Sinorhizobium fredii USDA 257: one gene and its partner. The protein of the gene in region 2 interacts with the protein of the main gene of each other region in a pairwise test. Links are inferred from orthologs where the notes say so. Each region holds a gene or a part of one and is shown on either strand. Other genes may lie near its edges. The genes, in order: USDA257_RS27725 and USDA257_RS15385.

Region 1 (15,015 bases), 2.6 Mb from region 2 along the record:
GGCGGCAATGGCGGCTTCGGCAATGCCCATTTCAAGACCTCGACCAACCAGGCGCCGAACTGGGCCAATCCCGGTCTCGAGGGCGAGGAGAAAACCATTTGGCTCAGGCTGAAGCTGATCGCCGATGCCGGCCTCGTCGGCCTGCCGAATGCCGGCAAGTCGACCTTTCTCGCCGCCTGCACGCGCGCCCGGCCGAAGATCGCCAACTATCCCTTCACGACGCTCCATCCCAATCTCGGCGTTGCCACCATCGACGGGCGGGAATTCATCCTCGCCGACATTCCCGGGCTGATCGAGGGCGCCCATGAGGGGATCGGCATCGGCGACCGTTTCCTCGGCCATGTCGAGCGCACCCGCGTTCTTCTGCACCTGGTCTCGGCGCAGGAGGAGGATGTCGCCAAGGCCTACACGACGGTCCGGCACGAGCTCGATGCCTATGGCGGCGGGCTCGAAGATAAGCCGCAGATCGTCGCGCTGTCGCAGATCGACGTGCTTGACGACGAGGAGCTGAAGGCGAAGGCGAAGGCGCTCGCCAAAGCCTGCGGCGCGCCGCCGCTCCTCATCTCGGCCGTTACCAACAGGGGCATGACCGAGGCGCTGAGGGCACTGCGCGACGTCATTTCCGCCGCCAAGGCGGGCGAGGAGCAGGTTTGAGATGGCTGCTACGCGCAAACCGCTCGCAAAATACCGCCGGATCGTCATAAAGATCGGCTCGGCCCTGCTCGTCGATCGCAAGACGGGGCTAAGGAAGAGCTGGCTCGACGCCATGTGCGCCGACATCGCCGCCCTGAAGGCCAAGGGTGTCGAGGTGCTGGTGGTCTCCTCCGGCGCCATCGCCCTCGGCCGCACCGTGCTGAACCTGCCGGCCGGAGCCTTGAAGCTCGAGGAGAGCCAGGCGACCGCCGCGGTCGGCCAGATCGCCCTGGCGCGCGCCTGGTCGGAAAGCCTTTCGACCGATCAGATCATCGCCGGCCAGATCCTGCTGACGCTCGGCGATACGGAGGAGCGCCGCCGCTATTTGAACGCGCGCGCCACGATCAACCAGTTGCTGAGGCTCGGCTCAGTGCCGATCATCAACGAGAACGACACGGTCGCGACCACCGAGATCCGCTATGGCGACAACGACCGGCTGGCCGCCCGCGTGGCGACGATGGTCGGGGCAGATCTGCTTGTGCTGCTGTCCGACATCGACGGGCTCTACACGGCCCCGCCGCATGTCGATCCGGAGGCCCGCTTCCTCGAGACGATTGCCGAAATCACCCCGGAAATCGAGGCGATGGCAGGCGGAGCGGCGTCCGAGCTGTCGCGCGGCGGCATGCGCACCAAGATCGATGCCGGCAAGATCGCCACCACCGCCGGCTGCGCGATGATCATCGCTTCTGGCAAGCCGGAGCACCCGCTCAAAGCGATCGAGGCGGGCGCCCGCTCCTCCTGGTTCGCGCCTTCCGGCTCGCCGGTGACGGCGCGCAAGACCTGGATCGCCGGGCAATTGCTACCGGCCGGCTCGATTGCGATCGACGCCGGGGCGGAGACGGCGCTGCGCTCCGGCAAGAGCCTGCTTCCGGCCGGCGTGCGGCAGGTGACGGGAAGTTTCAGCCGCGGCGACACGATCGCGATCCTTGGCAGCAGCGGCCGCGAGATCGCCCGCGGGCTTGCCGGCTACGATGCCGACGAAGCGCGCCAGATCGCCGGCAAAAAATCGGCCGAAATCGGCGCGATCCTCGGCTATGCCGGCCGCACCGCCATGGTGCATCGCGACGATATGGTGATGACCGCCCCCTCCGGCCCGCGGCCCGAGGAGGAACTGGATGACAGGAAGGGCAAGCTCCATGCTTGACGCGGCCGAAAACGGCAAGGATGTCAACGCGATGATGCTGGAGATCGGCCGGCGCGCCAAGGCGGCCGCCCGGCCACTCGCCATCGCCAGCGCCGAGCACAAGCATGCGGCGCTCGTCGCCATGGCGGACGCGATCGTCGCCAAAAGCGACGAAATTCTCGCCGCCAATGTGATCGATCTCGAAAACGCTCGGGAGAGCGGTGTCGCCACGGCCTTCATCGACCGGCTGACGCTGACGGAGGCTCGTATCCGCGACATGGCGGACGGCATTCGCGCGATCGCCGCGTTGAAGGATCCGATCGGTGATGTCATCGCCGAATGGGACCGGCCGAACGGGCTGCATATCGAACGGGTCCGCACCCCGCTTGGCGTTATCGGTGTGATCTATGAAAGCCGTCCGAATGTCACCGCGGATGCCGGCGCGCTCTGCCTCAAGGCCGGCAATGCCGTGATCCTGCGCGGCGGCTCCGACAGCTTCCATTCGTCACGGGCGATCCATGCCTGCCTCGTCGAGGGGCTGAAGTCGGCGGGCCTGCCGGAGGATGCGATCCAGATGGTCCCGGTTGCCGACCGCGCTGCCGTCGGCGCCATGCTTTCGGGTCTTGAGGGCGCGATCGACGTGATCGTGCCGCGCGGCGGCAAAAGCCTCGTCGCCCGCGTCCAGAACGAGGCGCGCGTGCCGGTGTTCGCCCATCTCGAAGGGCTATGCCATATCTACGTCGACGCTTCCGCCGATCTCGATATGGCGAGAAAGATCGTCGTCAACGCCAAGATGCGCCGCACCGGCATCTGCGGCGCCGCCGAGACGCTGTTGATCGACCGCAATGCAGCCGACCGGCTGGCAACACCGCTGCTCCAGGGGCTGCTTGATGCCGGATGCGAAGTGCGCGTCTCCGAAGAGTTGCAAGACCTGCTTCCCGGCCTGAAGGCGGCGAGCGATGAGGACTGGGCGACCGAATACCTCGACGCGATCATTTCGGCAAAGCTGGTCGACGGCATCTCCGGCGCCATCGAGCACGTCAACAGCTGGTCTTCGGCCCATACGGAGGCGGTGATCGCCGAGGACCCGGCGGTCGTCGAGCGCTTCTTCACGGAAATCGACTCGGCGATCCTCCTGCACAACGCCTCGACGCAATTTGCCGATGGCGGCGAATTCGGTATGGGCGGCGAGATTGGCATTGCCACCGGCAAGATGCACGCCCGCGGTCCGGTCGGCGTCGAACAGCTCACCTCGTTCAAATATCGCGTGCGCGGCACGGGACAGGTGCGGCCCTGACGACACCTGCCGATGTGAAGCCAAGCTATCTGCGCATGCCGCATGTCGAAAGCGGCATGACGGTCGGTCTGTTCGGCGGGTCCTTCAATCCGCCCCATGACGGCCACGTGCTCGTTGCCGAGACGGCGCTGCGCAAGCTCGGGTTCGACCAGCTGTGGTGGATGGTGACGCCCGGCAATCCGCTGAAGGACCGCAACAATCTCGCGCCGCTTGCCGAGCGCATCGCGATGAGCGAAAGGATCGCCCGCAATCCGCGCATCAAGGTCACCGCCTTCGAGCAGGCGCTCGGCCAGAGCTATACGGCACGCACTTTGGAGTTCGTCCGGGCGCGCAATCGCGGCGTGCGCTTCGTCTGGGTGATGGGGGCGGACAATCTCCGGAATTTTCACCGCTGGCAGAACTGGCGCCGGATCGTCGGCACCTTCCCGATCGCGGTGATCGACAGGCCGGGCGCGACGCTCGCCTATCTGTCGTCGCGGATGGCGACGACTTTCAGCCATGCGCGAATCGACGAGGACGACGCGACGACGCTCGCCTTTCAAAGGGCGCCGGCCTGGACCTTCATCCACGGGCCCCGCTCGTCCTTGAGCTCGACGGCGCTTCGTTCCGCCAAATCCGGGTGAATTCCCGTCATTTACTTCTCGCGTCTTGAAACTGCACCGGTTTGGTGCCTACATTTGACACACGGTTCGTCCTCAGATCACGAACCGGAAGTGCATGTTCTGTTCATTCGGAAAGGAAAGACCCTGACAACAGCACACGCCAAGGGATATGCGGTCTCCGCATACCCGCGCAGCACGGGATCGAGCGACGAAGCCGCTGTCCGTGCGCTTAAGCTGGTCCTCGAAAGCCTAGAGGACTCAAAGGCAGAAGACATCATCACCATCAACATTGCCGGAAAGTCGGCGCTGGGAGACTTCATGGTCGTCGTCTCCGGGCGTTCGAACAGGCATGTGATGGCTATTGCCGACCACCTGGTGAGAGACCTGAAGGACGAGGGACTTGGCAATCCCCGCGTCGAGGGCCTCGAGGGTGGTGACTGGGTGCTGATCGACACCGGCGATGTGATCATTCACATCTTCCGGCCCGAGATCCGGGAGTTCTACAACATCGAAAAGATGTGGGCCGCCCCGGAGATGGAGGACAGTACCCTGCACTGAGACGCGCCGCCCGTCCCTGACCGATCGCCTCAGGACGGAGCGACGACCGGTGCCGATTTGAGATGCGGCTGTCATCACCCGACCGGGCGGATGGCAGCAAGAGGGTTTTTGCCGACCGAAACCTACAGCGTCGTGCGTCTTTTCAGACGCACAAAGGTCGCTGTAGCACTTTGAATCTCTGCATGTTTTATCCTTGAACTGAGAACGGTTTAAGGAAACAAACAGTAGTCGGTCGGATGCCGGTGGGGACGGAACGGGTCAATGCGTATCGGACTTTTCGCAGTCGGCCGCCTGAAGGCGGGTCCGGAGAAGGATCTCGCGGCCCGTTATCTCGATCGCTTCTCCAAGGCCGGGCCGGCCGTGGGCCTGGAACTGGCGCGTGTTGTCGAGGTCAATGAGAGCCGCGCGGCGAACGCTGAAACGCGCAAGCGCGACGAAGCGGCCCAGCTCGAAAAGGCGCTTGCCGAGGGCAGCCTGCTCCTGTTGCTCGACGAGCGCGGCAAGGCGCTCGATTCCGAGAGTTTCGCCACGCTGCTCGGCGCGTTCCGGGATGGCGGCAAGCGCGACCTGATGATCGCCATCGGCGGTGCCGACGGGCTCGACCCGGCGCTCCACGCCCGCGCCGATGCCGTTCTCTGCCTTGGCAAGATGACCTGGCCGCACCAGCTCGTCCGCATCCTCATCGCCGAACAGCTTTATCGCGCCGTGACCATCCTTGCCGGCCACCCGTACCACCGCGCGTGAAAAGAGTCGAAGAGCATTCTGCAGAAGACCCCCTCCCCAACCCTCTCCACAAGGGGGATGGGCTTACTTTGCCGCGATCCCGCCTCCTATTTCGAATGTTTCCGGGATAAGCGGTGGATGGAAAATGGTAGGCGGTCGCAGCGAACGAGATAGCCCCTCCCCCTTATGGGGAAGGGTCTGGTCGATGCGCTTCACCGCAATAACAAGAATATGTATTGGTGGCCTCCGACAAATCGGATTAGGGTTCCCTGATTTAACTGCTAGCCCACGAGACAGGATGACGAGCGCCAGGAACAGAGCCGACGTCGCCCGGTTGAGATCTGCCGCGAGGCAGATCGGCCGGCACGCGGCGATCGCCGCCGTTCTTCTGTCCATGTACGGGCCGGCGCTTGCGCAGGAGGCCGCGAGAGACGTGGCTCCAGGCCCGACCGCCGCGCAACAGGGGCCGCCCGATCCCGCGGCCGACCTGACCTTAAGACGCGACAGCACGCGCAGCGAGCTCGACGCGCTGTCGAAGACGATCGGTCTTTCGCGCGACCGCGCCACGGCTCTCGAGCAGACGATTGCCGAGATCGACAAGAGCAATACGGCACTGCGTTCCGCGATCGTCGACTCGGCTGCGAAGCGCCAGGAACTCGAACGGCAGATTGCCGAGGGGGAGATACAGCTCAACGAACTGCGTGCCAAGGAGGACGTGGTCAAGCGTTCGCTGAGAGCCCGGCGCGGCGTGCTCGCCGAAGTGCTCGCTGCGCTGCAGCGCATGGGCCGCAACCCGCCGCCGGCGATCCTGGTGACGCCGGAAGATGCGCTTGGTTCCGTTCGCAGCGCAATCCTGCTCGGCGCCGTCGTTCCGGAAATCCGCGAGCAGACCGACAGCCTCGTCGCCGACCTCGAGGCGCTTGCCGACATCCGCGCCGGCATTGCCAGACAGAGGGACGATCTGACGGCGGCGATGACGGCCGTTCTCGAGGAAGAACGGCGCATGTCGATGCTCGTCGCCGAGAAGGAAAAGCTGCGACAGCGGAACGCGGCGGAACTGGCCTCCGAACAGCGCAAGGCTGACGAACTCGCCTCGCAGGCGACCAATCTCGAGGGGCTGATCTCCTCGCTCGAAAACGAGATCTCCTCGGTGCGCGAGGCCGCTGAGGCCGCCCGCGCGCAGGAGGAAGAACGGCTGCGGATGAACGAGGCCGAGCGTCAGGCGGCACGGGAGTTGGCCAAGAGCGCGGTGCCCGACAAAAACCGCATTGCGCCCGCATACGTGTTTTCGGAATTGCACCAGAGGCTCAGCTATCCGGTCGCAGGCTCGATCCTGCGGCAATTCGGCGACGCGGACGGCACCGGGCACTCGCTGCAGGGGATCATGCTGGAAACCAATGCAGGCGCGCTGGTGACCACGCCGGCGGACGGCTGGGTCGTCTATGCCGGCAGCTTCCGCAGCTATGGGCAGATGATCATTCTCAATCCCGGCGACGGCTACCACATCGTGCTGGCCGGAATGGAGAATGTGAGCGTCCGCCCGGGGCAATTCGTCGTGGCAGGCGAGCCGCTCGCGACGATGGGTGCAAAAAGAGTGGCGAGTGCGGCGGCCTTGACGCTGGAAACGGACAGGCCGACGATTTACATTGAATTCCGAAAAGACGGAAAGCCGGTTGATTCCCGACCGTGGTGGACCGCAGCAGAAGTTGGAAAGGCGCGAAATGATACGTAGAGCTTCACTTGTTCTGGTCGGGGCGCTGATGGGAGCGACGGCGATGGGCGTCGTCTATTCGGCAACGATCCCGGCCGTGGCGGCCAATTCGTCCACTTACCGCGAGCTGGCGATTTTTGGCGATGTGTTCGAGCGTGTGCGCGCGCAATACGTCACGCCGCCGCAGGACGACAAGCTCATCGAGAATGCCATCAATGGCATGCTCTCCTCCCTCGACCCGCATTCGAGCTACATGAACTCGGCCGATGCCGAGGATATGCGCACCCAGACGCGCGGCGAGTTCGGCGGCCTCGGCATCGAGGTGACGATGGAAGAGGATCTCGTCAAGGTGACGAGCCCGATCGACGAAACCCCTGCCGCCCGCGCCGGCGTGCTGGCCGGCGATCTGATCTCGAAGATCGACGGGCAGGACGTCCGCGGCCTGAAGCTCGAGGAAGCGGTCGAGAAGATGCGCGGTGCCGTCGGCACGCCGATCAAGCTCACCATCCTGCGCAAGGGCGCGGAAAAGCCGATCGAACTGACGATCGTTCGTGACGTGATCGCCGTGCGTGCGGTCAAGGTCCGCGTCGAAGGCGATGTCGGCTATCTTCGGGTGATCTCCTTCACCGAGAAGACCTTCGACGATCTGAAGAAGGGCATCGAGAAGATCCAGGCGGAAGTGCCGGCGGACAAGCTCAAGGGCTATGTGCTTGACCTGCGCCTCAATCCGGGCGGCCTGCTCGATCAGGCGATCAATGTTTCGGACGCCTTCATGGAGCGCGGCGAGGTCGTTTCGACCCGCGGCCGCAACCCGGACGAGACGCGCCGCTTCAACGCTACGCCGGGGGATCTCGCGGACGGCAAGCCCGTCATCGTGCTCGTCAACGGCGGCTCGGCTTCGGCATCGGAGATCGTCGCAGGCGCGCTCCAGGATATGAAGCGTGCCACCGTGCTGGGCACACGTTCCTTCGGCAAGGGCTCGGTTCAGACGATCATTCCGCTCGGCGACGCCGGCGCGCTGCGCCTGACGACGGCGCTCTACTACACGCCGTCCGGCAAATCGATCCAGGGGACCGGTATTACCCCGGACATCAAGGTCGAACAGCCGCTGCCGCCGGAACTGCTGGGCAAGGTGGAAGCGCAGGGCGAATCCGATCTGCGCGGCCATATCCCGGGGCAGAACGAGACGGACGAAGGCTCCGGCTCCGTGGCTTACGTGCCGCCGGAAACCAAGGACGACATTCAGCTCAACTACGCGTTCGACCTGTTGCGCGGCAAGAAGACGGATCCGACCTTCCCGGCCAATCCGGAACAGGCCGAGCTCAAGAAGTGAGGCTGGGTGGCTCATTGGCCTGATCCAGGGAGCCACGCGGCCGATCGAAGCGAATGAGACAAAGGCGCCGGGCTGTTCAACCCGGCGCCTTTATATTATTCATCGCCGATGTAGCCGACTGCCGATGATTCTTCGCGTGCGGGCGCATTCCTCACCGCAATTTTCCTAGAGCAATTCCAGGAAAAGTGCGTAACCGTTTTCCGTCCGGAATGGCGTGAAAACAAAAGATAGAGCGTTTTTGCGATTCGAAGAAAAGCGGAAATGCTCTAAGGTCGAGGCTCCGTTTGGGAACTGATCTCAATGCCCCCCTTGGCCACGGCCCGAAGAAGAGGCCAGTGCGCAAGCCCGACCCGCGCCGCATGGTCGGCTATGGGTTTCTCGGCATCTTCACGCTTGCCGTCGCTGGGCTCTCCGGCTGGGCGGCTTTCGCGCCCGATCGCCTGCTCCAAACGGCCGACCCGACCACAAGCGCTGACACGACTTTGGCGTCCGCCGGGCAAGCCGCGCCTTCCGCCAAACCCGAGGGCGCAGTTCGCTCGCTTCGGCCGAGAGGGGCTCATTCGGGAGCCCATGTCGAGGAAATCCTGACGGATGACGGCGCGACGGTTACAAAATTCACGCCGAGGTCGCGCGACGGCGACGGCCCGGCGCTGATCACTGCCGGCCCGATGCGCGGTCAGGATCCTCGCCTGGCGGCGCTTCCGAACGACGATCTCATCGAAGATACGCCTCAAGGCCGGTTGCCGATCGTCGGTCCGGACGGATTGAGGCCGATGGATCAGTATGCCCGCCCCTGGTCCGGCGCCCGCGGCACGCGCATCGGCTTGGTCGTCGGTGGTCTCGGCCTCAGCCAGACGGGAACCCAGCGCGCGATCCGCGACTTGTCGCCGGACGTGACGCTCGCCTTCGCCGCTGGCGGCAACAGCCTGCAACGTTGGATGCAGGATGCGCGGCGCGACGGCCACGAGATCCTCCTGCAAATCCCGATGGAGCCCTTCGACTATCCGGACAACGACCCGGGGCCGCATGCGCTTCTCATTTCCCGCAGCGCCACGAAAAACCTCGCCGAGTTGCACCGCAGCATGAGCCAGATCACCAATTATACCGGCGTCATGAACTATCTCGGCGGCCGGTTTCTCTCCGACACGGATGCACTCGAGCCGGTGATGCGCGACCTCGGCAAGCGCGGTCTGCTGTTTCTCGACGACGGCACCTCGGCGCAATCGTTGTCCGGAACGCTCTCCGGCGCCTTCGGGGTGCCGCACGGCTTCGCTGATCTGGTCCTCGACGGCGAACTCAGCCGCAACGCGATCCTGCGCAAACTCGACGAGCTCGAACGCGTCGCACGGCGCAACGGCAAGGCGATCGGTGTGGCCTCCGCCTTCGACGAAAGCGTGGCGACGATCGCCGAATGGATGGAAGAGGCCGGCGGGCGCGGCATCGAATTCGTCGGCATTTCGGCCCTCGTCAACGATCCGCAACAAAACTGATCTAAGCACGCGAACGGGCTGAACAGCCGGCAGCAACCATGCAGGGAATGGCGAGATGGGTAAAGACAAGGACAAGGTTTTGAGGGCAGAGGACCTTCCTTATCGGCCGTGCGTCGGCGTCATGGTCCTCAATCACGAGGGGCTTGTCTGGGCCGGGCATCGGCTCGCCGTCGGCAATTCGGAATATGACGGCTCGCCGGAGCTCTGGCAGATGCCGCAGGGCGGCATCGACAAGGGCGAGGATCCGCTCGAAGCCGCCTATCGCGAACTCTACGAGGAAACCGGCATGCGCAGCGTTTCGCTGCTTGCCGAGGCGCCCGGCTGGATCAACTACGACCTGCCGGAGCACCTGATCGGCATTGGCCTCAAGGGCAAGTATCGCGGCCAGACACAGCGCTGGTACGCCTTCCGTTTCGAGGGTGACGAAAGCGAGATCGCCATCGACCCGCCGCCGGATGGCCATGATCCCGAATTCGACGCCTGGGAATGGAAGCCGATGCGCGAGCTGCCGAACCTGATCGTGCCGTTCAAGCGCAAGGCCTATGAGGAGGTCGTCGCGGCCTTCGCGCATCTGGCGGGTAGGTAAGTCATCCCGCATTCCGCTGCCGGGCCATCTCCCCGCAGGTGGAACCAGAAAACGCAACCCGCCTTTTCATCGGTGAAAAAAAGTGCCGCGCGTTCGCAACGCGCGGCGCTCCGTTGAGATCGAGCCGATATTACTCGGCTTCGTTGGCCGGGGCGGCGTTGAGCTGCCCGTATTTCTCCTCGCCAATCGTGTCGAGCAGCTGGAGCTGCGACTCGAGGAAGTCGATATGGCCCTCCTCGTCTGCGAGCAGTTCCTCGAAGAGCTTCATCGAGACATAGTCGCCAGCCGCGTGACAGACATCGCGGGAATTCTTGTAGGCCGTGCGGGCGTCGTATTCGCCGGCGAGATCGGCCTTGAGCACTTCCTTGACATTCTGACCGATGCGCAACGGTGCGACCGTCTGCAGGTTCGGATGGCCTTCGAGGAAGATGATGCGTGCGATGAGTTTATCGGCGTGGTGCATTTCCTCGATGGATTCCTCACGCTCCTTCTTGGCGAGCAGCGTGTGGCCCCAGTCTTCGAGAAGGCGGTAATGCACCCAGTACTGGTTTACGGCACCGAGTTCGAGAAAGAGCGCTTCGTTAAGCTGCTCGATGACCTTTGCGTCGCCTTTCAAGATCCGCCCTCCGGTTTTCTTCGTGGAATTGTTTTAGGCGGGTCATGAAATCAAATAACTCGGCATCCGTCGAGTCGCGACGGGCGTGATATTGCTCGGTGGTACGGATGATGATGTCGACGACATTGGGAAAACAGCCGCAGCAGCGGCCGCGCTTTTCCATCGCGTGATAGACTTTCGCCGGCACGATCAGCTGCCAACAGTCCTCATCGAGGAGGCCGATGATCGTATCCTCGATCTCTTCTTCGGTGATGAAATTGCAGCTGCAAACCAACATTTCGCCTTGCCTGTCACACGCAACATCCTGATTTTGCGATAAAGCAAAAGAGGATATTTGCCGTCAACAAAAAACTCCTCTCCATAAAGTTGCGAAGCATATTAGAGCGGTTCTAATCTTGAGAAAAAAGTTCGCGTTTTCATTAGATTAGGCGATTCTAAGGCGAGGATTTTTCTCCCATGGCTTGCAAATTATATGTAGGGCAGCCTGCGACATTTTTACACAGGCAATTCCGGAGGCAAAAGTTGTGGGTGAATCGACGATGCAACGATCGTCGGTAGTTGACGGGAGGCTCAATGGAAATTGCGTCCCTTCGGCATGACCTCGGCCACCTCGCTCCCCGCCTCCGAAGCTTTCGGCCCCTCGTGCGCAGGCGGGGCCAGACGCATTTGCCGGAGTGCCTTCTTGTCGCGGGCATCCGCAGTCGGCCGCAGCGCCTCATCGGCCCGATCATTGGCTCCGAAACGCCTGGCCTCGTTGCGCAGGAGACCGAGCATCGGCGTCATGTCTTCCATATACTCGGCGACCACATGGATGACGCCGCTTTCGCTCTGTAAGCGGCCGCGCACCTTCACGAGCCGCGATCCCATGACCTGCCGCCGGTATGTCTGGAACGTCTTTTCCCAGACGATGATGTTGGCGACACCGGTTTCGTCCTCGATCGTCATGAAGATGACGCCGTTGGCGGAGCCCGGCCGCTGGCGGACGAGCACGAGGCCTGCCACCGTCACCCGTCTTCCGGCCGGGGTCCTTGCAAGGTCACGGCTGGAAAGGATGCCCATGCGCGCGAAATCCTCCCGCATGAAGGAAACCGGATGCGCCTTCAGGGAAAGCGTCAGGTACCGATAGTCATGGATGACATGCTCGCCCGCGGGCATGGCCGGCAGGGCGACCGCCGGTTCGACCTGCAAGTCCGCCGAGCCCGCTCGGTCGAAAAGCGGCAGGCGCTCGACCGCCGACTGCTCGTTGAGCGCCTTCACCGCCCAGAGTGCTCTTCGCCGATCGAGTCCGATGGAGCGGAAGGCATCCGCATCCGCCAGGCGCTCCAGCACGGCCCGGGACAGGCCGGAACGGATCCAGAGATCGTGGACGGAACCATATCCCTCGCCGCGACGCGCCACGAGCGCCTCCATATCCGGTTGCCGCACCCCCTTGACCAGCCGAAACCCCAGCCGCACCGCCTTCCTTGATTGGATGACATCCCGCATATCGGCATGACGCGGATCGATCGCCTCCTTGTGGAACATCCCATCGCCTTCGAGCAGGGCATCCCAGTCCGAGTGGTTGACGTCGACCGGCAGCATCCTGACCCCGTGTTCGCGGGCATCGCGCACGAGCTGGGCGGGCGCATAGAAGCCCATCGGCTGCGAATTCAGCAGCGCGGCGCAGAAGACATCCGGGTAGTAGGCTTTGAACCAGGAGGAGGCATAGACGAGGGAGGCGAAGGAGGCGGCATGGCTCTCGGGAAAGCCATATTCGCCGAAGCCCTTGATCTGGTTGAAGCAACGTTCGGCGAACTCCCTGTCATAGCCGTTCCTGACCATGCCATCGATCATCTTCCGTTCGAAAGTATGGATCGTGCCGGTCCTCTTGAAGGTCGCCATGGCGCGGCGCAGGCGATCGGCTTCGCTGGGCGAGAAGCCTGCAGCGGTGATGGCGATCTGCATCGCCTGTTCCTGGAACAGCGGCACGCCCAGCGTCCTTTCCAGCACCGCCTTCAATTCCGGACTCGGATAGTCGACCGCCTCTCCCCGGCGCTGCGCCTCGCGCCGCTTCAGATAGGGATGCACCATGTTGCCCTGGATGGGGCCGGGCCGGACGATCGCGACCTCGATCACCAGATCGTACATTTCGCGTGGGCGTAGGCGCGGCAGCATGCTCATCTGCGCCCGGCTTTCGATCTGGAACACCCCCACCGTATCGGCGCGGCAGATCATGTCGTAAACGGCTTCTCGCTGATCCTGGTAGAGTTCGGCGAGCGTTTTTCGTTCACCGTAATGGGCCTCCAGGAACTTGAAGGCCCTGGCGAGGCAGGTCAGCATGCCGAGCGCCAGCACATCGACCTTGAGGATCTTCAACTGGTCGAGATCGTCCTTGTCCCATTCGATCATGTAGCGGTCGGGCATGGCCGTGTTCATGATCGGCACGACCTCGTCGAGCCTGTCGCGGGTGATGACGAAGCCGCCGACATGCTGGGAGAGATGCCGCGGGAAATTCATGAGAAGGCTGGCATAGGCAAGAACGCGTCTGGTGAGCGGATCCGCCACGTCGAGGCCCGCCCCCTTGGCCTGATCTTCGGTGAAGGGCGAAGTTCCCCAGCCCCAGATCGAACTGACGAGAGCGGATTGCACATCCTCCGACAGGCCAAAGGCCTTGGCGACCTCGCGCCCGGCCGAACGCGAGCGATAGCTGATCACCGCGGCGGTGAGCCCGGCATGCTCCTTGCCATAGGTCCGGTAGATATATTGGATGACCTCCTCGCGCCGCTCGTGCTCGAAGTCGACATCGATATCGGGCGGCTCGTCGCGGTCGCGCGACAGGAAGCGGTCGAACAGCAGCGTGAACTTCTGCGGATCGACATCGGTGATGCCGAGACAGAAACAGACCGAGGAATTGGCCGCAGACCCCCGCCCCTGACAGAGAATGTTCACGCTGCGGGCAAATTTCACCAGCTTGTGCACGGTCAGGAAATAGGGCTCGTATTTCTTGTCGTGAATGAGTTCGAGTTCGTACTCGATCTGCCGCTGGACCTTTTCCGGCACGCCCGTCGGGTAACGCTCCAGCGCGCCTTTCGCGACCAGCCTTCGCAAGCTTTCAGCCGGCGTCTCGCCTTCGGCGTTTTCGTCCGGATATTGGTGGCTGAGTTCGTCGAGGCTGAAGGAAAGCCGCTTGAAGAATTTGCCAGCATTGGCGATCGCTTCGGGATAGTCGCGGAAAAGCCGTGCCATCTCCTTCGGGCCCTTCAGGTGCCTTTCGGCGTTCTTCTGGAGGAGGAAGCCGGCGCTGGCGATCGTCACATGTTCGCGAATGGCGGTTACGACATCCGCAAGCGGCCTGTAATGCGGATCGTGATAGAGCGCGTCATTGGTGGCCAGAAGCCGGACATCCAGGCTCCTGGCGACTGCGGCGAGGACGGCGAAGTCATGCCGGTCGAAACCGTCATAACGGGGCGCCAGACCAAGATAGAGCCGGTTGCCTACATGCTCCTGCAATTTTTCGAGAAGCGTGCGCATGGCTTCCGGCTGCGGCCGACCCTCGCCCGGCATGACGATCAGGAGAAGCTCCTCCTGCCATTCGAGGAGATCGGCGAGATAAAGCGTGCAATCGCCCTTCTTCGAGCGCAGATTGCCGGTGCTGAGCAGACGGCAAAGATGCCCCCAACCCGACCTGTTTCGGGGATAGGCGAGAATATCCGGCGTGCCGTCGGCAAAAACCAGGCGGGCCCCCGGCTGGAAAGGGTAACCCTCCACTTTCGCCTTGCCATGGGCACGGACGACACCGGCCACGCTGTTGCGATCGGCGATGCCGAGACCCGAAAGCCCGGCCTTCCTGGCAAAGACGATCATCTCCTCGGCCGGCGCCGCCCCCTCGAGGAAGGAGAAATTCGTGCGCGCCCCAAGCTCGTAGAAGATCGGCTCCTCGCTCATGCGAACACTCCGTGCATGAACCATCGGGCCGCGGCGACTTCCCTTCCGTAGAGGCCTTCGCGGAACAGCCAGAAGCGGCGGCCCTGCTGATCCTCGACCCGGAAATAGTCGCGGGTCGGATGCCCCTCGCCGTCGATCCACCATTCGGCGGCGATCCGCTCCGGACCCTCGGCGCGGGCGACGCGATACTGGGTCTTGCGCCAGTTGAAGCTGCGCGGGGCGCCGTCCGGAACCTCGGCCGTCGCCTCCACCAGTTCGGGATAGCTGAAAATCCGAAGCGGGCGGTTTTCAGGAAAAGGCCGGCCTGCAAAAAACTTGTCGTCAGAGGCAGGGGACCCCATCACCGCCGCCACATCCCG
Region 2 (14,786 bases):
CACTGTCGCCGTCTATTCCGATGCCGACGACGACGCGCTCCATGTGGCACTTGCCGATGAAGCGGTGAGGATCGGGCCGGCGCCGGCCGCCGAGAGCTATCTGTCGATCGAGCGCATCATCGCGGCGGCGAGAAGCGTCGGCGCGGACGCCATTCATCCGGGCTACGGTTTTCTTTCGGAGAATGCCGACTTTGCCGCCGCAGTCGAGGCCGCGGGCATGGTGTTCGTCGGGCCCTCGCCGGACGCGATCCGCGCCATGGGATTGAAGGACGCGGCCAAGGCGCTGATGGAGCGCGCCGGCGTTCCGGTCGTGCCCGGCTATCACGGCGAAGAGCAGGATGCTGCGTTCCTGACGGCGCAGGCTGCCGAGATCGGCTACCCGGTGCTGATCAAGGCCCGCGCCGGCGGCGGCGGCAAGGGCATGCGGCGCGTCGACCGGCCGGAGGATTTCGGCTCGGCGCTCGAGGCTGCCCGGCGGGAGGCCGAGGCAGCCTTCGGCGACGGCTCGGTGCTGATCGAAAAATATCTGTCCAGGCCGCGCCACATCGAGGTTCAGGTGTTCGGCGACCGGCAAGGCAATATCGTCCATCTCTTCGAACGCGATTGCTCGCTGCAGCGCCGGCACCAGAAGGTGATCGAGGAGGCGCCGGCACCGGGCATGACCGCCGAGGTGCGCCGCGCCATGGGCGATGCGGCGGTGAGGGCAGCGCGGGCGATCGGCTATGTCGGCGCCGGGACCGTCGAGTTCATCGCCGACGTGACGGATGGGCTCTGGCCGGATCAGTTCTTTTTCATGGAGATGAACACGAGACTGCAGGTCGAGCACCCGGTGACGGAAGCGATCACCGGCTTCGATCTCGTCGAGTGGCAGTTGCGCGTTGCCGCCGGGGAGCCTCTGCCGAAGAAACAGTCCGACATCCACATCGACGGCTGGTCGTTCGAGGCACGGATCTACGCGGAGGATGCCGCCAAGGGATTCTTGCCCGCAATCGGCCGGTTGAAGCACTTGCACTTTCCCGACGGCAATGTGCGGATCGACTCCGGGGTGCGGCAGGGCGACATGGTCACGTCCTATTACGATCCTTTGATCGCCAAGCTCATCGTCCATGGCCCCAACCGGTCGGCGGCCCTTGGCCAATTGCAGGCGGCGCTTAAGGAATGCCGGATTGGCGGTACGGTCACCAATCTCGACTTCCTCATCCGCCTGACGGAAGAGCATGATTTCCGTTCGGGCAGGCCGGATACAGGGCTGATCGACCGCGAAATCGAGCGTCTGACGGCGCCGGTTGCGCCGGACGACGAGGCGCTGGCGCTGGCGGCAATCGTTGCGACGGGCGTGCTCGATCCCGTCGTCACAAGCGATCCATGGTCGTCGCTCGGCTATTGGCAGATCTGGGGCGACGCGCAGCGGACGGTCACGATCGAGCAGGGGGGAAGCCGCTCGGCGGCAACCCTTAGGGCGCGCGGACGCGACCAGTTCGCAGTGCATGCCGGGTCGAGTACTCTGCCGGTTCTGGTGCTCGAGCGGTTCGAGGGCGGCGCCCGGCTGGAGGTCTCCGGGCAGAAGCGCTTGTTTGGCTTCCTCCGCGACGGCGAGACATTGACCTTGTTCCTCGGCGGCCGCAACCGGGTCTACCACCTGCCGGATTCGCTGACGGGCGGGCACAGCAGCGAGGTCGCCGATGACGAACTCATCGCGCCGATGCCGGGCCTCATCAAGCTGGTGCGCGTCGGCGCCGGCGAGGCGGTCTCCAAGGGGCAGCCGCTCGTCGTCATGGAGGCGATGAAAATGGAGCTGACGCTGTCCGCGACGCGGGAAGGCAAGGTCGCCAGCGTGCATGTCGCCGAGGGCGCGCAGGTCAGCGAAGGCACCGTGCTCGTCAAGCTCGACGAGGAGGCTGCTGAGTAATGGAAAAGTCAAGCCGCTTTTCGGTTGGGATCGAATGCCTGTCTGGATCGGATCATGGTCCAGAGGACGGTTATGCGCCGTCTGGCCAGGGCGATGATAGCCTGGGTGTGGTGTTTTCCCTCTTTTCGCTTTCGGTCGTAGAAGGCCTTGGTCAGTGGGTCCCTTGTGGAGACGGCGCAGAAGGCGCTCTGGAAGAAGACGCGTTTGAGGGCCTTGTCGCCGCCATGGGCACGTCGCCAGTTCCTGGACATTCCGGACTGTCGGATGACAGGCGCCAGACCGGCGGCGCTGGCCAGCGCGTCGGCGGAGGGGAACCTGTCGATGGTGCCGATGTTGGCGATGAGTTCCGCCGTCAATACCGCCCCCATCCCCGGCAGGGAACGGATGAGGGCGCCATCAGGGTGGTCGTCGAGAAGCGCCTCGATATCCCTGTCGAGGCGGCCAAGGATCTGGCGGGCTTCGAGCGCTTCGGCTGCGATCTCACGGATCATGTCGGCGAAGACGGCCTCCCCCGGCACGACGGTTCGCTGGCCCTGGGCGGCTTCGAGTGCGGCCCGGGCAAGCGCTTCGGCCGCATGCAGATGCGGCGTCTTCCTGAGGTAGGCTACGATCCTCTTGTGGCCTGCAGAGCGGATCTCGCCCGGCGTGACATAGCGGGTGATGAGCACGAGCGGTCCCTTGCCCGTCAGGTCGAGGCGCCGCTCCAGGCCGGGATGAATGGCGCCGAGGAGCTGGCGCAATCGGGAGATACGGCGTGTCTGGTCATCGGTGATCTCGCGTCGGCGTGTGACCTTCAGTCGAAGCGCGATGACGGTCTCGTCGTCGGGCAGGATCGGACGCAGCGACCGGGTGCGGACGAGATCGGCGATGGTGTGGGCATCGCGTGGGTCCGACTTGCGCTCGCCGCCGGCAAAGCCGTGTCCGGCCCGGTTGACGGCGATGCCCGGTACGTGGACGAGACGCAGGCCCTCGGCCAGCAGGACCGCTTCAAGGAAGCGGGCCAGCGATCCGGTGATGTCCAGCCCGATCACAACGTCGTCGCCAAGGGCCACCAGTTCCCTGACAAGGGCGTCGATATCGGCCTGTTCGTTGTCGACGGCACGGTTGAGAAGAACGCGAGCCGCATGATCGAGCGCACAGACCCAGTGGGTCTCTTTTGCGACGTCTATTCCAACAAATACCTCCATCGGGTGCCTCGCATCGTTGGGAGCCGGCGCAGGCCTGGGATCGCCGACATCGCCTTACTTAGCCATCGCGGGCATCGAGCAATCAGCGGTCGAACCAAGGGCGGTGAGACAGGCGGCCCAGCCGCCGGAGCCATCGAGGACAGCCGAATGACAGCCATACCCATCTCACCTGCGCCACGACAGCTTGCGGCAATCAATGGCACGTTGAAAAGGGGTAAGGCCGAATGACTTCGCAGCAAGGCGAACATGTGACGATCGTGGAGATGGCGCCCCGGGATGGCCTGCAGAACGAGGCGAGGCTCGTCGATACCGGCGACAAGATCAGACTTGTCGACCTGCTTTCCGACTGCGGCTACGAGCGGATCGAGGTGACGAGTTTCGTCAGTCCGCGCTGGGTGCCGCAGATGGCCGATGCTCCGGCAGTAATGGCCGCAATTGCGAGACGCCAGGGCACGCGCTATGCGGCGCTGACGCCGAACATGCGCGGCTTCGAGGCCGCCCTTGCCTCCGGCGCCGACGAGGTAGCGATCTTCGCTTCCGCCTCCGAAAGCTTCTCCCAAAAGAACATCAACTGTTCGATCGCCGAAAGCATCGAGCGGTTCCGCCCGGTGGCGGAGGCGAGCCGCCATCACCGCCTTCCGCTGCGCGGCTATGTGAGCTGCGTCGTCGAGTGCCCCTATGAGGGTGCAATCGCGCCAGCGGCTACCGCCCACGTGGCGCGGCTGCTTGCCGACCTCGGCTGCTACGAGATCAGCCTGGGTGACACGATTGGGCGCGGTACCCCGGAAGCCATCGACGCCATGCTGGAAGCGGTGCTCGGCGAGATTGCCGCAACGAAGCTCGCAGGCCATTTCCACGATACGTCGGGTCGCGCACTCGAAAATATCGCGATGTCCCTGGAGCGCGGCCTCAGAGTGTTCGACGCATCTGCGGGGGGTCTCGGCGGATGCCCCTATGCGCCGGGCGCAGCCGGCAATGTCGATACGGTCGCGGTGAACACTTTCCTGCAGAAGAGAGGTTTTTCGACAGGTCTCGATGCCGAAAAGCTCGATCGCGCCGCCGCCTTCGCGCGATCCTTGAGGAGTGCGGCATGACTTATCAGACGATCCGTTACGCGAGCGATGAGCGTGGCATTGTCCGGCTGACGCTCGCCCGGTCGGAAAAGCACAACGCGCTCTCTGCCCTGATGATCAGCGAACTCACGGACGTGGCGGGCCGGCTTGGAGCCGATGCGACGGTGCGGGCGGTCGCCCTCGTGGCAGATGGCAAAAGCTTCTGTGCGGGCGGCGACCTGGATTGGATGCGGCAGCAGTTTACCGCCGACAGGCAGACGCGGATCGCCGAGGCGACGCGGCTGGCGATGATGTTCAAGGCGTTGAACGAGATGCCGAAACCCTTGATCGCGCGCGTCCACGGCAATGCTTTCGGCGGCGGCGTCGGGCTGATCAGCGTGTGCGATGCCGTCATCGCCGAGAACGGTGCAAAATTTGGGCTGACGGAAACCCGCCTCGGGCTCATCCCGGCGACGATCAGCCCCTATGTCATCGCCCGGATCGGCGAGGCACGGGCGCGGCCTCTGTTCATGTCCGCGCGGCTTTTCGGGGCCGAAGAGGCGAAAACCGCCGGATTGGTGTCGATGGTTGTCAACGTCGCCACGCTGGATGCCGCCGTCGAAGCGGAAGTTGCGTCCTATCTGGCGGCGGCGCCGGGGGCGGCCGGCCGCGCCAAGCGGCTCGCGCGGTCACTCGGGAGCCCAATTACCGATGTCGTCATCGCCGCGACGATCGAGCAGCTCGCCGACACCTGGGAAACGGACGAAGCGCGGGAAGGGGTCTCCGCCTTCTTCGAGCGCCGCGAGCCTTACTGGCGGACCTGAGCCTTCCGGGCCAAGGTTTCGAATTGTGCTTGAATTGAGCGGCAACTGATCCTATTTTCATGATGAACTGATCAAAACAGGTTCGAGCTCTGTGATGGTGGCGGTCGATTTCCAGATACCGGCGGCGCGTTTCGGGGATGATCACTCCCCGTTCCTGTCGGCACGCCTTGTCGCCGATCGGCTCGGCGTCACGCTTGCCGAACTCGCCAAGCTGATTGGCGTCGCGCGCAATACGCTGACGGCAAAGTCCGGCGCGCGCAAGGTCGACAGCGCCTTGAGCAAGGTCGTTCGCATTCTTGCCATGGCATCCGAGATGGCGGGAGACGAAGCGCGCGCCGTCATCTGGTTCAAGCACCAGCCGATCCCCGGCTGGGCCGGGAAGACCGCATACGATCTGGTCGGCGAAGGCAAGGCCGACAAGGTCCTCGCCTATCTCGAAGCCATCCGCGCCGGCGTCTACGCTTGAGAGCGGGACGAGGAAACGCGTGAGCGGTTCTCCGCCTGCGCCCCGCTCTAGTTCAGGGCCAATGGCGTCGGCCGGGCCGATGACGCTCTCGCGCGCCTTCGTGCCGCGCTGGGCCCATATGCCGCTTTCCGGCGACGGCGCTGCCCGCTTCGGCGGCCGATGGAATCCGATCGGCACCCCGACGATCTATGCCGCACGCGAACTTTCCACCGCCTGGGCGGAATACAATCAAGGCTTCGTGCAGCATCCGGCGCTGATCGTGCAGCTCGAGCTTCGCGATGCGAAGCTGGTGGATCTCACGGATGGCGATGTCCTTGCCGGACTCGGGCTCGAGGAAACCATTCACCGCTGCGAGTGGCGCGACGAGCTCGATAGGGGCTTGTTGCCGCAGACGCACAAGACCCACGCCGACCTTTTGAAGCGCGGCTACGACGGCGTCATTTATCCGTCCTACATGTCACCCGGCGGCACTTGTGTGGCCCTCTGGCGCTGGAACGGGCGCGGCGGCCCTCAACTCGAGGTCATCGACCCGGAAGGCCGGCTGCCGAAATCGCCAGCGTCGTGGCTTGAGTAAGTCATCATCGGCCAAGTACCTTGCCGGGGTTCAAAATACCGTTCGGGTCGAGCGCAGTCTTGATGCGCCGCATCACCTCGAGCTCCGCAGGGCTGCGGGAGCGGTCGAGAAAGTCGCGTTTCAGGATGCCGATGCCGTGTTCCGCAGAGATCGAGCCGTGGTAGCGGCCAACAAGGGCGTAGACGATCCCGTCGACCTCGTGCAGCGTCTCGGCGTCCGCGTCCGGCTCCGAGAAGGCGATGTGCAGGTTCCGGCAAGCACCGTCATCGTTGCGGCGGCGCTGTCGATCTCCTCGATGCCGCTCATCCGCTCCAGCGAGATGACGATATCGTCTGCGTCCGGATTGGCGCCGCCGGCAAGACCGGTCATGCCGCCCTGCGGCACCACGCTCTGGCGGTGCTCGTTGCAGATGCTGAGGGCGGTGGCGACGTCGGCCACGCTCGCCGGACGAATGATGGCCTTCGGCAGGCTGCGTCCGCTCAGGCTGGCATCGCTGCGATAGCGTCGCCGATGCGGTCGCCGGTCAGTAGGACGTCGCCGAGGGTTCGGACAAGCTCTTCGATGATGGTCATGAGGTGGCTCCAAAGGCGATGGGCAGCCGGTTGCGGAATCCGGAGCCGACGCTATCGCTCTGATAGAACAAACCTCATCCCGGCACTACAGCGCCGTGTTCTTTTCAGAAGCACAAAGGTCGCTGTAGCACTTCGAATCGCCGCATGGGCGGCACGTCTGCGGCGCCCGTTCAGGTGCCGGTGCGTGCCAGTTCGCTTGCGGGGGCTTCCACGCGTTGCGGGATGGCTGCTAAGCCGCCTTGCTTGCGGAAAAGCGTCCATTTGGTCGGCCGGAAGGCGATGCGGGTGTGGTCCGTCGAGGAGGCCCGCTCCGGCGGCAGTTCGATCTCGATCGAAGGATGGGTCTTGCCGAGATCGAGCTCCAGGTGCCGGGTGCCCGCGACGCGTCGGCTCGCCGTGACGAGGCCGGCGAGACAGCCGCCGCAACCGTCGATGAGTTCAATGTCGTGCGGGCGGAAGTAGAGGGTCGCCGCCCCGTCCGGTTCGCTTGCGGCACGCAGGCCGATCGGCCGGTCCTCGAACCAGATCTCGCCGCTCGAAAGGGTGACATCAATGCAGTTCGACTGGCCGATGAAGCCGTAGACGAAAGGCGACACCGGGCGATCGTAGATCTCGTCGGGCGTGCCGACCTGTTCGATCGCGCCCTTGCTCATCACCACGACGCGGTCGGCAAGCTCGAGCGCCTCCTCCTGGTCGTGGGTGACGAAGACCGTCGTATGGCCGGTGCGGTCGTGGATCTCGCGCAGCCAGCGGCGGAGCTCCTTGCGAACCTGCGCGTCGAGCGCACCGAAGGGTTCGTCGAGCAGCAGGACGTTCGGCTCCACGGCCATGGCGCGGGCGAGCGCCACGCGCTGGCGCTGGCCGCCGGAGAGCTGGGCCGGATAGCGCTTTTCCAGGCCGGAAAGCTGCACCAGTTCGAGGAGATCGAGGGCTCGGCGGCGGATCTCGGCGGCCGGCGGACGCCGGCTGGAGGGCCTGACCTTCAGCCCGAAGGAGACGTTGTCGAGCACGGTCATGTGCCGGAACAGCGCATAGTGCTGGAAGACGAAACCGATGTTTCGCTGCTGCACACTTTTCCGCGACGCGTCCTCGGCGCCGAAGAAGATCGTCCCGTCGGTCGGGCTTTCGAGCCCGGCGATCAGCCGCAGCAGCGTCGTCTTGCCGGAGCCGGATGGGCCGAGCAGCGCGATCAGTTCGCCGGACCGGATGTCGAGCGATACGTCGTCGAGCGCTGGAAAGCGGCCGAATTCCTTGCGTATGTTCTGGACGCGGACTTCCATGGATGTCTGGACCTTTCAATGCCTGCGGCTGGCAGCGATCTCGTCGCTGTAACGAAGTTCAAGTGCCGTCTTCAGAACGAGCGTCACCAGCGCCAGAAGCGCAAGGACTGTCGCCACCGCGAATGCGGCGACGAAGTTATACTCATTGTAGAGGATTTCGACCTGCAAGGGCATGGTGTTCGTTTGGCCGCGGATATGACCGGAAACCACGGAGACGGCGCCGAACTCGCCCATCGCCCGGGCATTGCAGAGCAGCACGCCGTAGAGCAGGCCCCATTTGATGTTCGGCAGCGTCACATGCCAGAAGGTCTGCCAGCCGGTCGCCCCGAGCGACAGTGCTGCTTCCTCGTCGCTCGTCCCCTGCTCCTGCATCAGCGGGATGAGTTCGCGGGCGACGAACGGGAAGGTGACGAAAACGGTGGCAAGCACAAGGCCCGGCACGGCGAAGAGAATCTGCATGCCGTGCTTCTGCAGGAAGGGGCCAAGGGCGCTGTTGGCGCCGAACAGCAAGATGAAAACGAGACCTGAGATCACCGGCGAGACGGAGAAGGGCAGGTCTATCAGGGTCGTCAAGAACGCCTTGCCCTTGAATTCGAACTTGGCGATCGCCCAGGCGGCCGCCACTCCGAAAATAAGGTTCAGCGGGACGGAGATCGCGGCGACGGTCAGCGTCAGGCGGATCGCCGAAAGGGTCTCGGGATCGCGAAGCGCCGTCGCGAACTCGACCGGTCCCTTGCGAAACGCCTCGATAAAGACGGTCGCCAAGGGTAAGAGCAGGAAGAGGGCAACGAAACCGAGCGCAACGATGATCAGCGTGAGACGCGCAAATCGCGTTTCCGAGGTTGCCGTTTTCACGATTTTGGATGGCGCCGCCGTCGGCGCTGAGCTGGTATCAAGCGTCATTACTGTATCTCCGTCTGCTCCAGGACTGGATCGTGTTGATGATGAGCAGCATGATGAAGGAGAGGACCAGCATCACCGTCGCGATAGCGGTCGCAGCGGGATAGTTGAATTCCTCCAGACGGATAATGATCAGCAGCGGTGCGATCTCCGAGACATAGGGCAGATTGCCGGCGATGAAGATCACCGAACCGTACTCGCCGACGCCGCGGGCAAAGGCAAGCGCAAAGCCGGTCAGTCCGGCCGGAAGCAGACCCGGTAGCAGCACCCGGCTGATCGTCTGATACCGTTTGGCGCCGAGCGTCGCGGCCGCCTCTTCGACCTCCTTGTCGATTTCCTCCATGACGGGTTGAACCGTGCGCACCACGAAGGGCAGACCGACGAAGACGAGCGCCACGACGATGCCGGCCGGCGTGAAGGCGATCTTGATGCCGAGCGGTTCGAGGAGCGAGCCGATCCAGCCGTTCGGCGCATAGAGCGCCGTCAAGGCGATGCCGGCGACCGCCGTCGGCAGCGCGAAGGGCAGATCGACCATGGCGTCTATCACCCGCTTGCCGGGAAACCGATAACGCACCAGCACCCAGGCGAGAATGACGCCGAAGATGAGGTTGACGACCGCGGCGATGAAGGCCGTGCCGAAGCTGATCGTCAACGCGTTGACGGTGCGCTCGTCAAGGACCAGTGCCATGAAATTGGACCAGCCGAGGCCACTTGAGCGCCAGATCAGGCCGGAAAGGGGGATGAGAACGATGAGGGTAAGCCATGTCAGTGTGACGCCGAGCGCCAATCCGAAACCCGGAAGGACGCTCGGCTGCCGAAACCGCCATCGCGTGCTGCTGCGAACGGCCATTGGGTTTATTGTCCCGGCTTGTAGATCTGATCGAAAACGCCGCCATCGGCGAAGAATTTCGGCTGAGCTTCCTTCCAACCGCCGAATTCGTCAATAGTGACAAGTTTGAGATCGGCGAAGCGGGCGATGTCCGCGGGGTCGGCCAGCTGGGGCTTGAACGGCCGGTAGTAGTGCTTCGCAGCGATCTTCTGGCCGGCATCGCTGTAGAGATAGTTGAGGTAGGCTTCGGCCACCTTGCGGGTGCCCTTGCTGTCGACATTGCCGTCGACGAGGGCCACCGGCGGCTCGGCCTTGATCGAAATCGATGGCGTGACGATCTCGAAATTGTGGGGGCCGAGTTCTTCGAGAGAAAGATAGGCTTCGTTTTCCCAGGCGAGCAGCACGTCGCCAAGGCCACGCTGCACGAAGGTGGTGGTTGCGCCGCGCGCACCGGTATCGAGGACCGGAACGTGCTTGAAGAGTTGCGTCACGTATTCCTGCGCCTTGGCATCGTCGCCGCCGTTGGCGGCACGCGCCCAAGCCCAGGCGGCCAGGAAGTTCCAGCGGGCGCCGCCCGAGGTCTTCGGGTTCGGGGTGATCACCTGAATGTCTTCCTTGGTCAGGTCGCCCCAGTCCTTGATGCCTTTGGGATTGCCCTTGCGGACCAGAAAGACGATTGTCGACGTATAAGGAGCACTGTTGTTGTCCAGGCGGCCTTTCCAGTCGGCCGGAATCTTGCCGGTCGCCTTGGCGATCGCGTCGATGTCGGCCTCGAGCGCCAGCGTCACCACATCGGCTTCGAGGCCGTCGATCACAGATCGGGCCTGCTTGCCCGAGCCGCCATGCGAGGTCTGGATTGTTACGGTTTCGCCCGTGTCGGCCTGCCACTTTTCAGCGAAGGCGGCATTGAAATCCTTATAGAGTTCCCGGGTCGGATCATAGGACACGTTCAGGATTGTCGTATCAGCGGCGGCAAGGCCGATCGAGCCGAGCTGCAGGCTTCCGACCAAAAGTGCTAGTTTCACTATTCCGGCAAGTCTATTCGAACTCATGTCGACCTCCATCCTTTGCCAGATAAAACTATCAATTTAATCGACTATCTCAACGCAAACATATGACACCGTCGGGCGGACTCGGGAAATCTCCTATCCTTCTTTAGGCGTTTCCGGGAATTTCTTGCCCCTGCCGACCCAGCCTCCCGATGTTTTGTCGCAGGAATGCCCATCTTGGCCGCGCTAACATAACTGCATTTGCGGCATCTGACGATTGCGGGCTACGAAATATGACTCGGCCACTTTCGCCCAAGCGACTTCATGGCGCTGCTCTCATCTCTCGAAGATGCCGTTGAAAGACGATTAGAGAACGCGGCCGCGGGCGACGACGGTCCACTTAGCCATCGGCTCGCCGCCTTCGATCACATGGACGAGATCGACCATGTTGGTCACCACGCAGGCGTGGTTCGGTACGATGCGAAGCTGCTCGCCGACCTGGAGGCCGATCGGGCCATCGGAAACAAGCCGGCCATGTTCCTCCGAAAGCTGGTCGATGCGGATGTCGTCGCGCCCGAGCACATGGCCGTAGCCCGTGAGACCGAGAAGGTCGGAGGTCAACACCTTGCTGCCGGCGTCGATGATCGCCCTGTTCGGCGCCGGCACGGAGACGACCGTGGCAAGCACGGTGAGCGCACAGTCCTGCCAAGTCGCGACACCGCGGGAGACGAGCGAGCGATCGTTGTAGATATAGGTGCCTGGCCGATACTCGGTTGCGACTGGCGCTTCGGCCGCTTGCATCATGCTCGGCGTGCCACCCGACGTAATGCTCGGAACCTCCAGCCCATCCGCCTCGATCAGCCGTTTCGCCTCGCTCATGAAGGATTGCACCCGCGCCGCACTGCCGACCGGCGGATAGGTCATCAAGCCGCCGAACCGCAATCCCGCTGCATCTGTTATGCGCCGGGCAAGGTCAGCCGCCGCTTCGGGGGTCGCGACGCCGCAGCGATCGCCGCCCGTGTTGCATTCGACCAGCACCGTGAGCGGCTTCTCCGCACCGGCAAAATAGGCTGACAGCCCGTCGATGACCGTCGGATTGTCCGCCACCACACTGAGGATCACCCGCGCGTTCAATCTGGCCAGGCGCGCGAGCTTTGCTTCGCCGAGGATGTTGTATGTGATCAGCACATCCTTGATCCGCGCGCTGCCGTCGACCATCGCCTCCGCTTCGGAAACCTTCTGGCAGGTTATGCCGATGGCCCCTGCCTCGAGTTGCAGGTCGGCCATCTGCGGCAGCTTGTGCGTCTTGATGTGCGGACGCACGCGGATGCCGTGCCGATCGGCATAGGCCTGAAAGGCGTGGACGTTTCGGCGGGCGATGTCGAGATCGACGAGCACCGCAGGCGTTTCGATCGGCAGGGTCATAGGCTCGGTCCTCCCACGAGAAATCACGGACGGCGAATCTCGCCGATGCCGCTTGACAAGTTATGAACTGAGGCATTTCATAGGTCAATCCGGTATTAAGGACGAATGTCCAATATAACGGACAACAGCCCGGGAACGAAAAAGGGGAGATCTCCGATGATCAAGACATTCACCATCGCCGCGAGCCTCGCAGTCGCCGCGCTCGCCGCCATGCCCACTCAAGCGCAGCAACCGTCCAGCAAGCTCGATGAAGTTCTGGCGCGCGGCCACCTGATCCTCGGTACCGGCAGCACGAATGCGCCGTGGCACTTCAAGAGCGCCGAGGACAAGCTGCAGGGCTTCGACGTCGATATGGGTCGCATCATTGCCAAGGCGCTGTTCGGGGACCCGGACAAAATCGAGTACGTCAACCAGTCGTCGGATGCGCGTATCCCGAACATCACCACCGACAAGGTCGATCTCACCTGCCAGTTCATGACCGTCACCGGCGAACGCGCCCAGCAGATCGCCTTCACCATTCCCTATTATCGGGAAGGTGTCGGCCTGATGCTGAAGGGCGATGGGAAGTATGCCGATTACGAGGCGCTGAAGGGCGCCGGTTCGTCGGTCACCATCTCGGTGCTGCAGAACGTCTATGCGGAAGACATGGTCCATGCCGCACTTCCAGAGGCGACGGTCGACCAGTATGAATCCGTCGACCTGATCTATCAGGCGCTCGAATCCGGCCGCGCCGATGCGGCGGCCACCGACCAGTCGTCGCTCGCCTGGTACATGACCCAGAACCCGGGTCGCTACAAGGATGCAGGTCACGGCTGGAACCCGCAGACCTATGCCTGCGGCGTCAAGCGCGGCGATCAGGACTGGCTGAACTTCGTCAACACCGCGCTGCATGAAGCGATGACCGGCGTCGAGTTCGACTTCTACGCCAAGTCGTTCAAGACCTGGTTCGGAAAGGACCTGACCCCGCCGCAGATCGGTTTCCCGGTCGAGTACAAGTAAGCCTTTGTCATCGGCGGCTCCGCCTAGGCGGGGCTGCCGATCGCTTTGCTTCGAATGGCTTCGCCCATGACCTATACATTGAACTTCGCGGCTGTCTGGCGCTCGTTCGACCTGCTTCTCCAGGGGCTGGCGCTCAGCCTTGGTCTCGCGGTCGTGGCGATCCTCGCCGGTTGCGTGATCGGACTGATCACCGCCTTCGGCCTCGTTTCCAAGAGCGTCCTCTTGCGAAAACCGGCCGGACTCTACGTGACGATCATCCGCAACACGCCGATCCTCGTGCTTGTCCTTTTCAGCTATTTCGCCCTTCCCGAGCTCGGCGTCCGGCTTGGAAAAATCGAAAGCTTTGTGATGACGCTGGCGATCTATTCCGGCGCCTATCTGGCCGAAGTGTTCCGCGGCGGCCTGATCGCCGTGCCGGCGGGTCAGCGGGAGGCGGGGCTCGCGATCGGCCTCACGGAGATGCAGATCCGCACCTCGATCATCATTCCGCTGATGCTGCGCAACGTCCTGCCGTCACTCGGCAGCACATTGATCTCGCTGTTCAAGGACACCTCGCTTGCCGCAGCAATCGCCGTGCCGGAGCTTACGTTCGAGGCACGCAAGATCAATGTCGAGACCTTCCGCGTCATCGAAACCTGGATCGTCGCGAGCTGCCTCTATGTCGCAACCTGCTCGCTGCTGGCCGCTCTGATGCGCGCCGTCGAGCGACGTCTTGCCGTTCCGAGGTGATCGCCATGGATTTCAGCTTTGTCGATCAAATCTGGGTCGCACGTGTCCCGCTCCTCAAGGGGCTCGGCGTGTCGATCTCCATCTCGCTCCTCTCGATCGTCGTCGGCACGGTGCTTGGCGTCTTTGTCGGCCTTGCGCTCACCTATGGCTACAGGCCAGTCCAATGGCTTGTGCGCGGCTATACGGACTTCATCCGCGGCACGCCGGTGCTGGTGCTCGTACTCGCGAGCTACTATGTCCTGAGCACCATCGGCATCGATCTCGGTCCGTTCCAGGCGGGCGTCCTTGCGCTGGCGGTCTTCTGCAGTTCGCATGTCGGCGAACTGGTGCGTGGCGCGCTCCAGTCTATCCCTAAGGGCCAGACCGAGGCCGCCAAGGCGATAGGGCTGACCTTCCCGCAGACCTTTGTCTATGTGCTGGGGCCGCAGGCGCTGCGTCAGGCGCTGCCTGCCTGGGTCAACACGGCGGCCGAGATGGTCAAGGCATCGACGCTGCTTTCGATCATCGGCGTCGGCGAACTGCTCTTGCGCACCCAGGAAGTGATCTCCCGCACCTTCATGAGCCTCGAGTTCTATTTCTTCGCGGGCTTCCTCTATTTCGTCATCAACTACGGCATCGAGCGCTTCGGCCGCTACGTCGAGCGCAGAACCGCCGTTCCATCGTGAGGCCTCGGAAATCCGATGACCAATCTTCTTGAAATCCGCGATCTCCATAAGCGCTACGGCACGGTCGAGGTGCTGAAGGGCGTCGACTGCTCGATGCGGCAGGGCGAGGTGATCAGCATCATCGGCTCCAGCGGCTCCGGCAAGACGACGATGCTCCGCTGCATCAACATGCTCGAGGAGTTCCAGGGCGGCACGATCTCGATCGACGGCCAGGAAATCGGCTACGAGACGGCCGGCGGCGTGCGCCGTCGCAAGCCGGAGCGGGAGATCGCCCGACAGCGGGCGCTGACCGGCATGGCCTTCCAGCAGTTCAACCTGTTTCCGCACATGACCGCCGCCGGCAACGTCATGCTTGGGCTCATCAAGGTGAAGAAGATGAGCCGCGA

The links.
Region 1: the proteins of USDA257_RS15385 (region 2) and USDA257_RS27725 interact in binary tests that used the Escherichia coli proteins (3 or more experiments, as listed by UniProt). The link is inferred for Sinorhizobium fredii USDA 257 from one-to-one orthologs.

Annotation. Positions count from the first base shown.
Region 1 is NC_018000.1:5,899,166-5,914,180, forward strand. Bases 972-3,971 are described here. They hold USDA257_RS27725 (glutamate-5-semialdehyde dehydrogenase), read left to right. Parts: upstream 972-1,829; coding sequence 1,830-3,113; downstream 3,114-3,971. Other genes in these bases: proB (glutamate 5-kinase), read left to right, coding at 972-1,837; USDA257_RS27730 (nicotinate-nucleotide adenylyltransferase), read left to right, coding at 3,170-3,736; rsfS (ribosome silencing factor), read left to right, coding at 3,827-3,971. Outside these bases: GTPase ObgE, read left to right, coding at 1-654; more of proB, read left to right, coding at 656-971; more of rsfS, read left to right, coding at 3,972-4,273; 23S rRNA (pseudouridine(1915)-N(3))-methyltransferase RlmH, read left to right, coding at 4,535-5,017; USDA257_RS27745 (murein hydrolase activator EnvC family protein), read left to right, coding at 5,295-6,728; USDA257_RS27750 (S41 family peptidase), read left to right, coding at 6,718-8,040; USDA257_RS27755 (divergent polysaccharide deacetylase family protein), read left to right, coding at 8,325-9,530; USDA257_RS27760 (RNA pyrophosphohydrolase), read left to right, coding at 9,586-10,116; bfr (bacterioferritin), read right to left, coding at 10,247-10,732; USDA257_RS27770 ((2Fe-2S)-binding protein), read right to left, coding at 10,698-11,009; USDA257_RS27775 (error-prone DNA polymerase), read right to left, coding at 11,303-14,656; USDA257_RS27780 (DNA polymerase Y family protein), read right to left, coding at 14,653-15,015. UniProt on the Escherichia coli protein: Catalyzes the NADPH-dependent reduction of L-glutamate 5-phosphate into L-glutamate 5-semialdehyde and phosphate. The product spontaneously undergoes cyclization to form 1-pyrroline-5-carboxylate.
Region 2 is NC_018000.1:3,313,871-3,328,656, forward strand. Bases 5,810-8,580 are described here. They hold USDA257_RS15385 (sulfate/molybdate ABC transporter ATP-binding protein), read right to left. Parts: upstream 7,865-8,580; coding sequence 6,755-7,864; downstream 5,810-6,754. Other genes in these bases: USDA257_RS15375 (RES family NAD+ phosphorylase), read left to right, coding at 5,810-6,012; USDA257_RS38965 (FAD-binding oxidoreductase), read right to left, coding at 6,017-6,259; cysW (sulfate ABC transporter permease subunit CysW), read right to left, coding at 7,880-8,580. Also shown: USDA257_RS15350 (acetyl/propionyl/methylcrotonyl-CoA carboxylase subunit alpha), read left to right, coding at 1-1,909; USDA257_RS15355 (IS110 family transposase), read right to left, coding at 1,918-3,096; USDA257_RS15360 (hydroxymethylglutaryl-CoA lyase), read left to right, coding at 3,321-4,190; USDA257_RS15365 (crotonase/enoyl-CoA hydratase family protein), read left to right, coding at 4,187-4,972; USDA257_RS15370 (DUF2384 domain-containing protein), read left to right, coding at 5,067-5,438; more of USDA257_RS15375, read left to right, coding at 5,518-5,809; more of cysW, read right to left, coding at 8,581-8,767; sulfate ABC transporter permease subunit CysT, read right to left, coding at 8,757-9,614; USDA257_RS15400 (sulfate ABC transporter substrate-binding protein), read right to left, coding at 9,620-10,645; USDA257_RS15405 (D-TA family PLP-dependent enzyme), read right to left, coding at 10,949-12,007; USDA257_RS15410 (transporter substrate-binding domain-containing protein), read left to right, coding at 12,164-13,006; USDA257_RS15415 (amino acid ABC transporter permease), read left to right, coding at 13,073-13,735; USDA257_RS15420 (amino acid ABC transporter permease), read left to right, coding at 13,741-14,400; USDA257_RS15425 (amino acid ABC transporter ATP-binding protein), read left to right, coding at 14,416-14,786. UniProt on the Escherichia coli protein: Part of the ABC transporter complex CysAWTP involved in sulfate/thiosulfate import. Responsible for energy coupling to the transport system.